DNA from 3 places in the Mesorhizobium sp. NZP2298 genome. Region 3 is predicted to be linked to each of the others. Evidence: predicted binding sites of a transcription regulator. Region 3 holds the regulator's gene; each other region holds the start of a gene.
What was found. Region 3 encodes HrcA, which represses chaperone genes, less so after heat shock. Its sites were predicted from a motif close to GTTAGCACTCNCNNNNNGNGAGTGCTAAC; they were not measured.

Region 1 (3,279 bases), 1.2 Mb from region 3:
GTCTCGCAGCTGCTGATCCGCGAACAGCGGTTTGCATGTCTGACCCTTGTCTCAGGTTACTTGCGGTGGCGGCTTGCAAATTCTTTCTGCTTTCTCAAGCGCCGCGGCTGGGTCCTTGACGACCTGGCTTTTCATGATCTTTGCCGCCGTGTCGATCAAGCAGGCCACCGTCTTCCGCATCGGCAGCGGTGCCAACCATCATCGCGAATATGGCTAGCCGAACGGCCGCAAGCAGCATTGAGGTGGGCCTTCGGCAAAGTGTTTCCCGCCGGCGCCAAGGCTCGCCAGCCATCCGACGCCTGATCGCGTTACATATCAGGTTCGTCGATCGGTGGCTTGGCAGCAAGACCGAGCCTGGCTCGTTGGCCATCGGCGTAATTTTCGGCGGGAAACTGTGTCTTGAACCGAAGAACTGTCAGTTTGCCGTCCTCGACAATATGAACAACCCATCCCCCACTACAACGCTTGACCCGCACGTCATTAGGTTCGCCAGCCACCATTGCTGCCCCTCATTTTCGTTGCCCTTGGGCTGAGACTGGAAGTCGTTCCCGCACATCGGAAAACATAGGACCTTACGTAACGTCAAGCCCCGATTTTGGGATAGCCGATGCCTTGTCGATTTCAGGGTGACGGCGATTCTGGTCCGCAACGTCCGTGATTGCTCAAATCGATTTAGATGCGCAGATTTTGCATGTTAATTCAGCCTTGTTATCCACAACTAACGTGAATGGGAACGCGTATTCAGTCCGAGTACCTCTAAAAAAAATCTGCCGCTCTGGTGAGGGGAGCGGGCGATCAGGGCGTGTGAGGTGCTGACGTCAAACGCGAGATTCCGGAAGATTGATAAAATCGTTTGTTTCGATGAGATGCATCCACCCTGTGGATAGAAATACAGTCCCATGAACGGGCAAGCCTCTGGTGCGGGAGATGATGCTAAAGGAGACATCCCGCATGGCCACTCCACGCAAAAGCTCGGCACGTCTCGGCGCTACCAAATGCTCAGCCCCTCACCTCGCTCTCTACGGTGCGACGAAGCGCGCTGGCAGATCGCGGAAGGCACAATGGTTACCGATCCGCAGGGTGGATTCATCCTGTGGGTCGAGCCTCCGAACACCATCGATTGGCTCGACTCTTTCAGGGCTGCATCGTCCGGAAAATCGTGATCGCCCACCCTCTTGTCTTGACTAGCCCCAGCCTAGGGCTTATCTCGTCGCATTGTTAGCGCTCGCCCTTGGTGAGTGCTAACCGCAGGCCGGCATAGCCGAGCTTTGTAAGTTATCCGGCGTCGCCGGACGCTTTTCTCACCGTTCTCATCGAGGAAGAAAAAATGGCAAAGTCGAAGTTCCGCCCGCTTCATGACCGCGTGGTCGTTCGCCGGGTCGAATCCGAATCCAAGACCGCCGGCGGGATCATCATCCCGGATACGGCAAAGGAAAAGCCGCAGGAAGGCGAGATCATTGCTGTCGGCTCCGGCGCTCGTGACGAAGCCGGCAAGCTGGTCCCGCTGGACGTCAAGGCTGGCGACCGTATCCTGTTCGGCAAGTGGTCGGGCACCGAAGTCAAGCTCAATGGCGAAGACCTTCTGATCATGAAGGAAGCCGACATCATGGGCATCATCGGCTAACACGCCGCTGCCTTTCATCCGTACCATCCAATCTGAATTTCGGGCGAAATGCCCAGGAGTACAAAATGGCTGCCAAAGACGTAAAATTCTCCCGTGACGCCCGCGAGCGCATGCTGCGCGGCGTCAACATCCTTGCCGACGCGGTGAAGGTCACGCTCGGCCCCAAGGGCCGCAACGTCGTTATCGACAAGTCGTTCGGCGCCCCGCGCATCACCAAGGACGGCGTCACCGTCGCCAAGGAAATCGAGCTTGAAGACAAGTTCGAAAACATGGGCGCACAGATGGTCCGCGAAGTCGCTTCAAAGACCAACGACATCGCCGGCGACGGCACCACGACCGCGACCGTTCTGGCGCAGTCGATCGTCCAGGAAGGCCACAAGGCGGTTGCCGCCGGCATGAACCCGATGGACCTGAAGCGCGGCATCGATCTTGCCGTGACCGACGTCGTCGCGACGCTGATCAAGAACGCCAAGAAGATCAAGACCTCGGAAGAGGTTGCCCAGGTCGGCACGATCGCCGGCAATGGCGACGAGTCGGTCGGCAAGATGATCGCGGAAGCGATGCAGAAGGTCGGCAATGAAGGCGTCATCACGGTCGAGGAAGCCAAGACTGCCGAGACGGAACTCGAAGTCGTCGAAGGCATGCAGTTCGACCGCGGCTATCTCTCGCCCTACTTCGTCACCAACGCCGACAAGATGGTTGCCGATCTCGAGGACGTCTACATCCTGCTGCACGAGAAGAAGCTCTCCAACCTGCAGGCCATGCTGCCGGTTCTCGAAGCCGTCGTGCAGACCTCGAAGCCGCTGCTCATCATCTCGGAAGACGTCGAAGGCGAGGCTCTGGCCACGCTGGTCGTCAACAAGCTGCGTGGCGGCCTGAAGATCGCCGCCGTCAAGGCGCCGGGCTTCGGTGATCGCCGCAAGGCCATGCTGGAAGACATCGCCATCCTCACCGGTGGCCAGGTCATCTCCGAAGACCTCGGTATCAAGCTCGAGAACGTCGGCCTCAACATGCTCGGCCGCGCCAAGAAGGTGTCGATCTCCAAGGAGAACACCACCATCGTCGACGGCGCCGGCAAGAAGGAAGAGATCCAGGGCCGCGTTGCCCAGATCAAGCAGCAGATCGAAGAGACCACGTCGGACTACGACAAGGAGAAGCTGCAGGAACGTCTCGCGAAGCTCGCGGGCGGCGTTGCGGTGATCCGCGTCGGCGGTGCGACGGAAGTCGAAGTCAAGGAAAAGAAGGACCGCGTTGACGATGCGCTGAACGCGACACGCGCGGCCGTGGAAGAAGGCATCGTTCCCGGCGGCGGCGTTGCCCTGCTGCGCGCTTCGCTGAGCATCAACGCTGTCGGCGCAAACTCCGACCAGACCGCTGGCATCAGCATCGTGCGTCGTGCGCTGCAGGCTCCGGCCCGCCAGATCGCGGCCAACGCCGGTGCGGAAGCCTCGATCGTTGCCGGCAAGATCCTTGAGAACAAGGGCGCGACCTTCGGTTTCAACGCCCAGACCGGCGAATATGGCGACATGATCGCCATGGGCATCGTCGATCCGGTCAAGGTCGTGCGCACGGCTCTCCAGGACGCGGCCTCGGTCGCCGGCCTGCTGGTCACCACCGAAGCCATGATCGCGGAGGCTCCGAAGAAGGAGTCGGCT
Region 2 (3,279 bases), 3.2 Mb from region 3:
TGGGTGGCATCGAAGCCTTGGTCCAGACGGGCGGGGTCGAGAATTTTCACGCGCTCAAATGGCGCATCGCGATGGCCTGCACGGGCGACGACTGCGATTTTGCAATCAAGGTGCGGACGATCCGCGACACCTTCGACAGCCTGTTCCCCGACCGCGAAGTTCTCGCCGCACGGACAGGGTGGAGTATGACGTCGATCAACACAGTCGACGTTTATGCCGGTTCGGACATAGGTTACAGCTTCGCGCCGCTGGCCATGCTGATCGATGAGGCGAACACCTGATTCGGCGACGTGCGCGTCGTGCCGAGCGGCTCATACCCGCTGGCGGAACGGTGCCCGCTGCTGATGCTTGGGCCGCCCTGGCGCCTGTGAGTTCTTGTAAAACCACTGACTGTCGGCGGTGACCGACATCATATCGAATTTGCGGCAGGCATGATTATCTAGTCTTGGTTCGCGGCAATAAGCCCCGTCGGCGATGTTAACAACTTTACATCGGCCACCGTAAACTACACTTTCCTCCCTCGGTCGGCTCTGGGGAGGGACACGTGGGGATTCGCTTTCGATGCTTTGCACGCCTGGTGGCAATTGCCTCTGCGCTTGGATCCACATCGCCACCAGCCCAATCCGGAGACGAACGCCCTTCGACCGTACCCCTGATCAAAGTGGAATATCCATGGAAGCCGGGCAATATTCGCATGCTCTATGTGAATATCGTTTCGCTCGGCGATCATGCGGTGAACCAGCCGATCCTGTTTGACACAGGGTCCAGCGGAATGACGATCGAGTGCCAATCCGTGCTGCCGACCGAAATCTGTTCGGACACAGGAATAAAGATCACAAAAGACCAGCAGATAGAAGGGATAATGGTGACCACCGAACAGGCGGTTATGAAATATGGAACTTACGATGAGTACGGCAATGTTGCCTATGCTCGCATGGCTTTTGGTTCGCCGGACTCGCCGGTCTCCACCATCACCTCAATCCCATTCCTCATCCGCTACAAACAAGTCAGACGGAGTACCGGAGAAATCGTCGGAGGTCCACTTTGGCCCAAGGGCATTTTCGGCATCGCTCCTGTTGGCGGAAACGGACCAGATCGGATCATCAAGTCCCCGCTCGCTTATGTGAACATTGGGCCCGGCTTGAACAGAGGCTATTACCTCACTCCGATTGGCACCAAGTGGAAGGCCTGCACGAACAGTGACGGCAACTGTCCGCGAGTGGAAGCGCTCCACATCGGCGTGCCGAAAGACGTGAAGAAGGACTTCAGGGTGCAGAGCTGGAAACGGGCCGATTGGCGATACAATTTCCCGACGATCGAGGCCTGTATCTCGTGGAAATCTGAATCGACGTGTCGGCCAACGCTTTATGACACAGGCAACTCAACGATCCAGGTTTCTACCGACGCGTCGATGCGGTACTCGTCATTGAACACCGGCACGAAGGTTCTGGTAAAAGCCGACGGTCAAGAGGATTGGAACTTCAAGACCACTTACAATCCCGAGGTAGAGTTCATCCCCGGTCTTCCGTTTAACATCGTCGGCATCCGATATTTCGAGAAGAACAGCCTGCTGCTTGACTTTGAGACCCGGGAGATCGGCTTGCGCCTCGACCACTGACTGCCGATTAACAGGACGGCATTCGAGCAGCGTCCAAGCAACAAACCTTATTTTGCGCAGTCGCGCGGCTGCGCGAGAAAAATTTCCTGCGATCGGCCCTTCCCGTGCGCCTTGACTCTCGCAGGTCGGCGGCCTATTTCAGCGCCACGTTAGCACTCGCCATTGGTGAGTGCTAACCACAGCTCCGGCGCCGCCGGGCGTTGTAGGTTGTCCGGCTTCGCCGGACGGAGGAACTGTTTCTCACCGTTCTCATTCGAGGAAGAAAAAATGGCAAAGTCGAAGTTCCGCCCGCTTCATGACCGTGTGGTCGTTCGCCGGGTCGAATCCGAATCCAAGACCGCCGGCGGGATCATCATCCCGGATACGGCGAAGGAAAAGCCGCAGGAAGGCGAGATCATCGCTGTAGGCTCCGGCGCTCGTGACGAAGCTGGCAAGCTGGTCCCGCTGGACGTCAAGGCTGGCGACCGCATCCTGTTCGGCAAGTGGTCGGGCACCGAAGTCAAGCTCAATGGCGAAGACCTTCTGATCATGAAGGAATCCGACATCATGGGCATCATCGGCTGATTATCGGCCTCACCGTCAACTGAATTCGGGCTTACCCCAAGCCCCTGCCAGGAGCTCAAAAATGGCTGCTAAAGACGTAAAATTCTCCCGTGATGCCCGCGAGCGCATGCTGCGCGGCGTCAACATCCTCGCCGACGCGGTGAAGGTGACCCTCGGCCCCAAGGGCCGCAACGTCGTCATCGACAAGTCGTTCGGCGCCCCGCGCATCACCAAGGACGGCGTCACCGTCGCCAAGGAAATCGAGCTTGAAGACAAGTTCGAGAACATGGGCGCGCAGATGGTCCGCGAAGTTGCTTCGAAGACCAACGACATCGCCGGCGACGGCACCACGACCGCGACCGTTCTGGCGCAGTCGATCGTCCAGGAAGGCCACAAGGCGGTTGCCGCCGGCATGAACCCGATGGACCTGAAGCGCGGCATCGATCTCGCCGTCACCGAAGTCGTCGCGGCTCTCGGCAAGGCTGCCAAGAAGATCAAGACCTCCGAGGAAGTTGCCCAGGTCGGCACGATCTCGGCCAATGGCGACGAGTCGGTCGGCAAGATGATCGCGGAAGCGATGCAGAAGGTCGGCAACGAAGGTGTCATCACCGTCGAGGAAGCCAAGACCGCCGAGACCGAACTCGAAGTCGTCGAAGGCATGCAGTTCGACCGCGGCTATCTCTCGCCCTACTTCGTCACCAACGCCGACAAGATGGTTGCCGATCTCGAGGACGCCTACATCCTGCTCCACGAGAAGAAGCTCTCCAACCTGCAGGCCATGCTGCCGGTTCTCGAAGCCGTGGTGCAGACCTCGAAGCCGCTGCTCATCATCTCGGAAGACGTCGAAGGCGAGGCTCTGGCCACGCTCGTCGTCAACAAGCTGCGTGGCGGCCTGAAGATCGCCGCCGTCAAGGCGCCGGGCTTCGGTGATCGCCGCAAGGCCATGCTGGAAGACATCGCCATCCTCACCGGTGGCCAGGTCATCTCGGAAGACCTCGGCATCAAGCTCGAGAATGTCGGCCTCAACATGCTCGGCCGCGCCAAGAAGGTGTCGATCTCCAAGGAGAACACCACCATCGTGGACGGCGCCGGCAAGAAGGCCGAGATCCAGGGCCGCG
Region 3 (3,279 bases):
TTCCACGAACCGTGCAGGGCCACAAAGGCGTCGCCCCTGTAGTCCTGGGGAAAACCGGTGCCGGCCGGAAAATCCTCGCGGTCGTAGAAGGCGATGTTGAGCGGCGCCGAATGCGCCTGCATCAGCACATCGGGAATGGTTGCCTTGCCGGAGAGATCGGGCCGCGCTCCCTTGTGGCGCGGATCCTCATTGTCGCCGATATAGTACCAGGGCCAGCCATAGAAGGCGCCGTCCTTGACGGATGTTGCGTACTCGAACGGCACATTGTCGCCGAGCGCATCGCGCTCGTTGACGACGCACCACAGCGCTCCGGTGGCCGGCTGCACGGTCATGCCCGAACAGTTGCGCAGGCCGGTGGCGACGATGCGGCCGCTCTTGCCGTCCGGGTCGAAGGCCAGCACGTCGGCGCGGCCGTCCTCGGAGCCCCATGTCGCGCCAAGCGGCTTCGACTTCACCCACGCTTCGAGGCCGCCATCCGGCGCCTTGCCCATGTCCTCGGCGATATTCGAACCCGAGCCGACCGACAGATAGAGCGTCTTGCCGTCAGGCGAAAAGGCGATATCGCGCGTCCAGTGATGGTTCGAGGGAATCTTGTCGACGATGGTTTGCGGCTCTCCGGCCGCCTTCAGTTCGCCATTGCGGTAGGCAAAGCGCACGATCCTGTCGCTGTTGGCGACATAGACCCATTGCGGGTCATTGCCCGGCGGATAGAAGGCGATGCCATAGGGCTGGTTGAGATTGCGGGCAAAGATGGCGTCTTCGGCGGGCTTGGCACTGTCCTTGGACAGGCGATAGACGCGGATCTGGTTGGCTTCGCTGTCGGCGACGAACAGGTCGCCGTTCGGCGCGACGCGCACGACGCGCGGATTGTCGATGCCCGCCGCGATCAGCTCGGCCGAGAATCCCGGCGGCAGTTGCGGCTTCGCGCCTGCCGGCATGTCGGCGAGCCCGGCGCTGTTCGAGGCGGATTTGGTGACATAGGGCTTCGGCAGGTCTTCCGGCTTGATCAGGCGGCGCACACCTGGCTTGTCGGCGCGCCAGTCGCCGAAGGCGGCCGCGCCTTTCAGCACCGGTTGGTCCGCCTGCTGTGCGAATGCCGCTGTCGCGAGAAGGAGCGCTGGAAGCGCCAGGCCGGCCAATCGGATCATCTTGTCCTCCATCTGGTCGCGAAGGAAACCAACGGCAGGTCTGTCCAGAAGTTCCGCCTCATACGATCCGTTGAGGAAGCGAAAGACCGGTTTCCGGCCTATGTCCCGGCAGCGTAGAAATCGTCGTCGAGGCGTTTTTCCAGCGCGACGAGATCCGCGGGCAGGGGCAGGCCCATGGCGCGCATCTCCCGCAGTTTTTCGCGCAGCTGTTCCTGGATTTCGTGCTGGTCTTCCGGCTGGTTGACCATCTCCTCGAGCAGCAGGCTGATCCGGGCCTTGAATTCTTCGAGCGCCATTCTTTTTCTCCTTGCTGCCCGTCTTTTGCTGTCCGGGGCGCTACCTTAACATGCGCGATATCAGCTGCGCGGTATAATCGACCATCGGCACGATGCGGGCGTAATTCAGCCGCGTCGGGCCGATGACGCCGAGCGCGCCGACGACGCGGGCATCCTTGTCGCGATAGGGCGCGACGACCAGCGACGAGCCGGACAGCGAGAACAGCTTGTTTTCCGAGCCGATGAAGATGCGCACGCCCGATCCCTGCTCGGCGAGGTCGAGCAGCTGGATCAGCCCGTCCTGCGTCTCCATGTCCTCGAACAGATGCCGCAGCAGCTCGATGTCGGCCTGGGCGGTGACGTTTTCGAGCAGGTTGGCGCGGCCGCGTACGATCAGCCGTGCCGGCAGGCCGCTTTCGGCGCCAGCCCACACCGCAAGCCCCTTCTCGACAAGGTCCTGCGACAGCGTGTCGAGAGCGGCTCGCGTCTCTTCCTTGATGCGGGCGATCTCGGTCCGCGCCTCGGCCAGCGTACGGCCGCGGATATGGGCGTTGAGGAAGTTCGAGGCCTCGTGCAGCTGCGAGACGGTGATGCCGGCCGGCAGTTCGACAACGCGGTTCTCGACGTCGCCATTCTGCGACACCAGCACGGCAAGCGCCTTGGTCGGTTCCAGCTGGATGAATTCGATATGCTTCAGCGCCACCTCGTTCTTGGCGGCCAGCACCAGGCCGGCGCCGCGCGACATGCCTGACAGCATCTGGCTGGCCTCGGTCAGCATGTGCTCCAGCGTCGCGCCCGAGCCGGAGGCCCGCACCTGTGCCTCGATGGTGCGGCGCTCCTCGTCGGAAAGGTCGCCAAGCTCCATGAAGGCATCGACGAAGAAACGCAGGCCGGCCTGCGTCGGCAGCCGGCCGGCCGAGATGTGCGGCGCGTAGATCAGCCCGAGGTGCTCGAGGTCGCTCATCACATTGCGGATGGTGGCCGGCGACAACGAGGAGGGCAGGATGCGCGACAGGCTGCGCGAGCCCACCGGCTCGCCATCCCTGAGATAGGAATCGACAATGCGCCGGAAGATGTCGCGTGAGCGCATGTCGAGTGATTGCAGTGCAAGCGGTTGCGAACCGGGATCGATTGCCTTGGTCATTCGGCCAAAAACCTCCTTGTTCAGGATATAGACTTCGGCACGGCGGGCGCAACCCGGTCTCTGTGTCGGATCATCCCGGGTGTCTGTGTCAGATCACCGGTCCGTTTTCCTTTGCGCGCTGCCCCCCATGCGTCTAAAAGCCGGCCACGATTCCGAAAAATGACTGGAAAGAAGCCCGAATGCGCCCCTCCAAACGCCAATTCGACGAAATGCGCGCCATCTCCTTCGAGCGCGGCGTCTCCAAGCACGCCGAAGGCTCGTGCCTGGTGAAGTTCGGTGACACCCATGTCCTGTGCACGGCGAGCCTCGAGGAAAAGGTGCCCGGCTGGATGCGCAATTCCGGAAAGGGCTGGGTGACGGCCGAATACGGCATGCTGCCGCGCTCGACCGGCGAGCGCATGCGCCGCGAGGCCTCCGCCGGCAAGCAGGGCGGCCGCACGCTGGAAATCCAGCGCCTCATCGGCCGTTCGCTGCGCGCCGTGGTCGATTTGCAGGCGCTGGGCGAACAGCAGATCACCGTCGACTGCGACGTCATCCAGGCCGATGGCGGCACCCGTACCGCCTCGATCACTGGCGGCTGGGTGGCGCTCCATGACTGCCTGCGCTGGATGGAAGCCCGGCAGATGGCCAGCGTCACCAAGGTGTTGAAGGACCATGTGGCGGCGATTTCCTGCGGCATCCATGACGGCCAGCCGGTCATCGATCTTGACTA

Region 1: groES (co-chaperone GroES) is a predicted target of HrcA. The motif match lies at 1,218-1,246, and genes of this name have one in related genera.
Region 2: groES (co-chaperone GroES) is a predicted target of HrcA. The motif match lies at 1,767-1,795, and genes of this name have one in related genera.

Annotation. Positions count from the first base shown of each region.
Region 1 is NZ_CP033365.1:7,026,791-7,030,069, forward strand. It holds gene groES (co-chaperone GroES) at 1,328-1,624, shown strand; gene groL (chaperonin GroEL) at 1,690-3,279, shown strand, end outside.
Region 2 is NZ_CP033365.1:5,026,106-5,029,384, forward strand. It holds gene EB231_RS24350 (class I SAM-dependent methyltransferase) at 1-281, shown strand, start outside; gene EB231_RS24355 (hypothetical protein) at 545-1,618, shown strand; gene groES (co-chaperone GroES) at 1,886-2,182, shown strand; gene groL (chaperonin GroEL) at 2,244-3,279, shown strand, end outside.
Region 3 is NZ_CP033365.1:874,284-877,562, reverse strand. It holds gene EB231_RS04110 (PQQ-dependent sugar dehydrogenase) at 1-1,148, opposite strand, end outside; gene EB231_RS04105 (hypothetical protein) at 1,247-1,444, opposite strand; gene hrcA (heat-inducible transcriptional repressor HrcA) at 1,485-2,567, opposite strand; gene rph (ribonuclease PH) at 2,747-3,279, shown strand, end outside.